Regions from separate parts of the Klebsiella electrica genome, predicted to be linked through region 1. Evidence: predicted binding sites of a transcription regulator. Region 1 holds the regulator's gene; each other region holds the start of a gene.

What was found. The regulator Fur, encoded in region 1, represses iron uptake genes when iron is present. The targets are predictions, from matches to a motif close to ATAATAATGAGAACNACTATCAA.
Region 2: the regulator Fur is predicted to act here: its motif matches at 1,078-1,100, upstream of Electrica_RS02955 (siderophore-interacting protein).
Region 3: the regulator Fur is predicted to act here: its motif matches at 1,223-1,245, upstream of zupT (zinc transporter ZupT).

Annotation. Positions count from the first base shown of each region.
Region 1 is NZ_CP041247.1:3,756,816-3,759,087, reverse strand. It holds gene tnpA (IS66-like element accessory protein TnpA) at 1-83, opposite strand, end outside; partial or broken gene Electrica_RS17965 (ChiP family protein) at 167-361, shown strand; gene chiQ (ChiQ/YbfN family lipoprotein) at 409-741, shown strand; gene fur (ferric iron uptake transcriptional regulator) at 968-1,420, opposite strand; gene fldA (flavodoxin FldA) at 1,713-2,243, opposite strand.
Region 2 is NZ_CP041247.1:606,980-609,251, reverse strand. It holds gene dhaM (dihydroxyacetone kinase phosphoryl donor subunit DhaM) at 1-27, shown strand, start outside; gene Electrica_RS02955 (siderophore-interacting protein) at 256-1,029, opposite strand; gene Electrica_RS02950 (PadR family transcriptional regulator) at 1,267-1,818, shown strand; gene ygjG (putrescine aminotransferase) at 2,074-2,272, shown strand, end outside.
Region 3 is NZ_CP041247.1:644,691-646,962, reverse strand. It holds gene Electrica_RS03135 (glutathionylspermidine synthase family protein) at 1-224, shown strand, start outside; gene ygiD (4,5-DOPA-extradiol-dioxygenase) at 272-1,063, opposite strand; gene zupT (zinc transporter ZupT) at 1,258-2,028, shown strand; gene ribB (3,4-dihydroxy-2-butanone-4-phosphate synthase) at 2,087-2,272, opposite strand, start outside.

The DNA of each region.
Region 1 (2,272 bases):
AGTTTATCTTCAAATCTTAAACGCAGGGCATCAGGCAAATAAGAACGGAAGCAGGGAATATCTTTTGTTGTCTGGGAATTCATCGTTCGTGTCCATCAAAATAGATGGGCGCGATTGTTGCCAGACAGGACAATTTTCACAAGACGTCGCAGATGGGGCGCTTACGGAAGAGTCCGCGTATAGCCTCGATGCGATGTACACCGTACAGGACGGCCGGGCAAAAGGAACGCTGTTTAAACTGCACTTTACCCAATACGACAACCACTCCGATATCCCGAGCTGGAGCGGTGGCTATGGCAACATCTTCCAGGATGAGCGTGACGTGAAGTTCATGGTTATCGCTCCGTTCACTATTTTCTGATGCCGCTGCGGCAGATGTAAATCTGCCGCAAACCTGAGAGGTTAATTATGAAGAAGCTATTGCTCATCGCGGTTATGGCATCGGGTCTGGTTGCCTGCACGCAGGCTCCCGCGCCGAAGGAAGATTCGAAACTAAAAGAGGCTTATAGCGCCTGTATCAATACGGCAGAAGGGAACCCGGACAAGGTTCAGGCCTGCCAGAGCGTTCTGGACGTGCTGAAAGAAGAGAAACAGCATCAGGCGTTTGCCAACCAGGAAAGCGTGCGCGTTCTTGATTACCAACAGTGTATTCAGGCGACCCGTACCGGTAATGATCAGGCGGTGAAAGCGCGTTGCGATCGCATCTGGAAAGGGATTCGCAGCAACAACACGACGAAATAAAACGGACGACAGAGTGAAAACGGGCGGAGCATTATCTTCGCCCGTTGGCGTTTCAGCGTTGATGTTCCGCCGGTTGATAAGTGCAGCGCGCATCAACCACCATCCCAGGGGGTAAGACGGAATGCGGTAACGTCAACTCGCGTACGAGGGCAGGGGGCGCGGCAGATTTCGCGCATAAAAAAAGCCAACCGTCAGGTTGGCTTTTTGCGGTTCACGCGGTGGGAAATTACTTTTCCAGCGCGTCGTGTGCATGTTCATCTTCACGGCAGTCGCCTTCCGCACAGTGACCGTAAAGGTACAGACTGTGGTTGGTCAAACGGATGCCATGACGGTGGGCGATTTCACGCTGACGCGCTTCGATAGACTCATCGCTGAATTCGATCACTTTGCCACAATCGAGGCAAATAAGGTGATCGTGATGATGCTGCTGGGTCAGTTCGAAAACAGATTTACCGCCTTCGAAGTTGTGACGAGTCACAATGCCCGCATCATCAAACTGGTTCAGCACGCGATAAACAGTAGCGAGACCGATCTCTTCACCCATGTCGATCAGGCGCTTGTATAAATCTTCCGCACTGACGTGATGGTTATCCGGTTCCTGCAGGACTTCCAGGATTTTTAATCGAGGAAGTGTGACTTTCAGGCCAGCCTTCTTTAATGCGGTATTGTTGTCAGTCATGCGGAATCTGTCCTGTTGCTAAACGATCTACTTCCATCAGCGGAAGTAATACAGAGAATCACCCGATGCAATGCGTCTCATTATAGAACTGCTGTCGTCAAATGAAAACTGCAAGTATCGGGCCTTGTATGCTGTCAAAAACGAGGCCCCAGCTACAAACTGCGTCACCTGACCTCGTTAAATCAGAGGACATTGTACAGATATGTGATTAAAAGTTAAAAACTTGTAGCTATTTGTTTGATTGCTTCTATCTATTAATGCGGCGAAACTTTACGGTAACGCCGCACAATCATCAGGCATTTTTAATTTCTTCGAGGTGCAGTTCTTCAGAGACCTGCTTAACCCACTGGCTTACGCGTTCGTTGGTCAATTCCGGCTGGCGGTCTTCATCGATAGCCAGACCGACGAAGTGATCGTCATCCGCCAGGCCTTTAGAGGCTTCAAAATGATAGCCCGCTGTCGGCCAGTGGCCAACGATGGTGGCGCCGCGCGGCTCAACGATATCGCGAATGGTGCCCAGCGCGTCGCAGAAGTATTCCGCGTAGTCTTCCTGATCGCCGCAGCCAAACAGCGCAACCAGTTTACCGTTAAAGTCGACCTCTTCCAGCGTCGGGAAAAAATCATCCCAGTCGCACTGAGCTTCACCGTAGTACCAAGTCGGAATGCCGAGCAGCAGGATGTCGTAGGCTTGCAGATCTTCTTTGCTGCTCTTGGCAATGTCGTGAACATCAGCAACATCTTTACCAAGCTGCTTCTGAATCATTTTTGCAATATTCTCGGTGTTGCCCGTGTCGCTGCCAAAAAAGATGCCGATGATTGCCATGAGTAAAATAACCTCTTGAAACTTAATGA
Region 2 (2,272 bases), 2.1 Mb from region 1:
GCCGGAAAACGCGTGATCCGCGCCTGACGTTCTCTTCGTGACTCTCTGTACTTGATTCTTCACGCCTCCGGGGATTCTGTTTTCACTCAATCTCCTGCAAGCGTGATGTCTCAATTCTTTTTCATCAGCGCCCCGCCTCATCGCCGAGGTCACTGAAGGAACGATGGCCGCCAGCCGGTGCAACAACCTGGCCGTCTGGTAGCCCGGCAAGGCGTTAACGCCGCATCCCGGGGCTCGCTCCTGCCGCAATCCGGCCTATTTACGGTGCCAGTAGGCCTGGGAGCGCACCAGCTGCGGGTCAATTTCGTCATTTTCAAACCGACCGAGTCGTGTTTTCACCACCTCACCTTCACCGGTTACCCAGATAAAGTAATCTTCCGCAGGTACGCTAACCTGCGCCAGACGTTCGGCCACCACGGACGAATGATGGCCGACGTTCCACTCAATCTGAAAGTCCTGCAGATCCGCGAGATAATCTTTATACGACGCCTCGCCGATCGTCACCAGCGCCGTCACCTGCGGGCGCACGGGCAGACGGCTGAGGTCCAGCAGGCGGCGGCGTAGCGCAGGCATCCCGGATTCATCACAAACATACAGCTGCCAGGCGTAATCTTCCGGCACCACCAGCGAACCGCGCGGGCCGCCAATCACCAGCTTATCGCCGACGTTTGCCGCCAGCGCCCAGCGGCTGGCAATACCGCCGTCGTGAATAAAGAAGTCATACGCCAGTTCATGCCGTTCGGCATCATACAGCGGCGTGTAATCACGGGTCGCCGGACGGGGGCCCTCGCCCCAGTTAATGCCCTCTTCGGTCACCTGCGGTGGCGTAAACGTGGTGCCGGCTTGCGGAAAAAAGAGTTTGGTATGGTCGTCAAACCCCTGAGAGACGAATCCCTCCAGCGCGTCTCCGCCCAGCACAATACGCTGGAAGGCGGTGCCAACGCGCTCAACGCGCAGCACGGTTAACTCGCGAAAACGCAGCGCATTACGAACGCGCTGCGGGTACTGAGGTTGTTTCGTTTTTATCATCGTCATTCGCCTTCGTGAAATTTATCGATATATCTAAATCTTCCGCAAATGATAATGATTGCTATTAAAAAGGAATGCAACTCTTTTTTGATATAACCATAGCAAAAAGCAATAAAGTACAAAAACAAAAAATAAAACAAATAAATCATATAATTATAAAATAATCATTCTTCTTACTTGCTAAGATATAAAATTTAGATATAAATTAGATATATCAAAAAAAAACAGGAGCAAACTATGCGACATCATCATGAAGAAGGTCGTGGACGCCACGGTGAACACGGCGAACGCGGGGAGCATGGCCGCCGGGGCGGCGGTGGTGGACGCCGCCAGCGTTTCTTTGGTCACGGCGAACTGCGTCTGGTGATCCTCGACATCCTCACCCGCAACGCCAGCCATGGCTACGAGCTGATTAAAGAGATAGAAAACCTGACCCAGGGCAACTACAGCCCAAGTCCGGGCGTGATCTATCCAACCCTCGATCTCCTTCAGGATCAGGGCCTTATCAGCGTCGAAGAGGAAAATGGCCGCAAAAAAATCGCCATAACCGCAGAGGGCAGCCTTCTGCATGCCGGGAATCTGGAACAGCTCGGCCATATCCAGGAACGTTTGCAGGCCCGTATGGTCGGCTGCGAGCTGCGTAAAAACCCGCAAATGAAGCGGGCGCTGGAAAACTTTAAAGCCGTACTGGATTTAAAAGTTAACCAGCAGCCCCTCAGCGAAGCCCAGCTGAAGCAGATTGTCGCCGTTATTGACCGCGCGGCGATGGAGATTTCCCAGCTCGATTAATCTCGCGGAGTCTCTTCCCCTGCCCCCATTTTGGGCAACCTGCACCGCCGCGACGCACGCGGCGGAATACTCCCGGTCGATTGCCTCGCCCGTTCAGGAGTAAAACATGCCAAAAATATCGCTGTGAGATTAAATTTCGCACAAATGCGTTTTCGCGCTGCGTTTATCCCGATTTTCAGCTGCCGTGCCGAAGTGGCGTAATCCCTGCAATACTTAATTCAGTATCATGTGATACGCCCGTCCCAGGAGCTCACTTTGAACAGGTTACCTTCCAGCGCATCGGCTCTGGCCTGTAGCGCACACGCACTGAATCTCATTGAGAAGCGCACGCTTGATCATGAGGAGATGAAAGCACTTAACCAGGAGGTCAGGGAATATTTTAAAGAGCATGTGAATCCCGGTTTTTTAGAGTACCGAAAATCGGTTACTGCTGGCGGGGATTACGGAGCCGTAG
Region 3 (2,272 bases), 2.2 Mb from region 1:
CGATCGTGGAAAACGGCAAAGTGCTGGAAGCGGTAGAGGGTCCATACGGAGAAGAAGGCACCATCGTGCAGGAGTTCTATCCGCTGCCGAAGTTTGGCGACAGCTACACGCTGATCGGCAGCTGGCTCATCAACGATCGGCCAGCCGGTATCGGCGTACGCGAGGATCGGGCGTTGATAACCCAGGATCTGTCGCGTTTCTACCCGCACATTTTCGTCGAATAAGATATCCCCGGCGGCGCTGACGCCTGCCGGGGTTATTACACTCTCTTCTACGCCCCAATCAGCACCGACAGCATGCTCAGCGATCCCATCTCCATCCCTTCCACCGGAATAGATATCGGTTCTTCGCCGTCCCAGGTGCCCAAAGCGTAGAGCAGCGGCAGGAAGTGATCCGCGGTCGGGTTAGAAAGCGAGCCTCCCTCATGCGCCAGATAGTTCACCAGCGGATGCTCTGCAACCGGTCCCTTCCAGCTCAGGTTGCTTTTCACGTAGTCATTAAATGATTCTGCCCACGGGTAAGGCGTACTCTCGCCATGCCAGCGTGCCGTTCTCAGGTTATGCACCACGTTACCGCTCGCCACCAGCATGATGCCTTCATCTCGCAGCACCGCCAGCTTACGCCCCATTTCCATATGCCAGGCTGCCGGTTTGGTGCTGTCGATGCTCAACTGCACCATCGGGATGTCCGCATCGGGGTACATTTTTATCAGCACGCCCCATGAGCCATGATCGAAACCCCAGGCTTCTTTATCCAGGGTCACAGGGACCGGCGCCAGCAACTCAACCAGACGCTGCGCCAGTTCCGGAGAACCGGGAGCCGGATAATGCGTATCGTACAGCGCCTGCGGGAAGCCGCCAAAATCGTGGATCGTCTTCGGCGTTTCCATAGCCGTGACCCCGGTACCGCGAGTAAACCAGTGCGCAGAAACCACAACAATGGCTTTTGGCCGCGGCAATGTTTCGCCCAGCTGCCGCCAGGCGCGGGTATAGATGTTATCTTCCAGCACGTTCATCGGGCTGCCGTGGCCTAAAAACAACGCTGGCATTCGGGTACGGGACATGGTGATATCCTTAAACAGAGGAATGGTGATGTCTTTACATTACGCGTTTTTGCGTCAGGATAAACTCAGATAAGCATGATGATGATCGTCAGAAAATTTGAATGTAATTCGCTGTAAAGGGCTGCCTCCCCCTCTCGCCGTTAGCAGGGAATCTCGATATCATTAATGATAATCATTATCAAAGGAAATGAATAATGTCGTCACCTTTAATATTGACGCTGCTGGCGGGTAGCGCCACATTTATCGGCGCTATTTTCGGCGTCCTCGGTCAGAAGCCATCCAACCGGCTGCTGGGATTTTCCCTCGGCTTTGCCGCGGGCATCATGCTGCTTATCTCACTGATGGAGATGCTTCCCGCCGCGCTGAACGCGCAAGGCATGTCGCCGCTGCTCGGTTACGGCATGTTTGTCATCGGCCTGCTGGGCTATTTTGCGCTCGACCGTATGCTGCCCCACGCGCATCCGCAGGATCTGCTGCCACCGGGTATGCCGCGCCCACGTAATCTTCGCCGAACCGCAATGTTATTGACTCTGGGCATCAGCCTGCACAACTTCCCGGAAGGGATCGCCACCTTTGTGACGGCCAGTAATAACCTCGAGCTGGGGATGGGCGTCGCACTGGCGGTCGCTTTACACAATATTCCCGAGGGGCTGGCGGTGGCTGGCCCGGTTTATGCCGCCACCGGTTCACGGCATAAGGCGGTACTGTGGGCAGGGCTTTCCGGGATGGCGGAAATTCTCGGCGGCCTGCTGGCCTGGCTGATCCTCGGTAGCCTGGTGTCGCCCGTCGTAATGGGCGCCGTTATGGCAGCCGTTGCCGGGATCATGGTGGCGCTGTCGGTTGATGAGCTGATGCCGCTGGCAAAAGAGATCGATCCGCAGAGCAACCCAAGTTATGGCGTGCTGTGTGGGATGTCGGTGATGGGGTTAAGCCTGGTTGTGCTGCAGGCCATGGGCATTGGCTGAAGCTAAAAAACAACAAAGCCCACGCTGAGGTGGGCTTTGCCATGATGCGGGGCCACAATCAGCTGGCTTTGCGCTCATGTTCGCGACGATAGGCCACCAGATCTTCAATGGTGACGACAGCCATATCATGCTTCTGCGCGAACGCAATGCACTCCGGCGCGCGCGCCATAGAGCCATCGTCATTCGTCAGTTCACACAGCACGCCAGCCGGTTTAAAGCCCGCCAGCGTTACCAGGTCAATGGT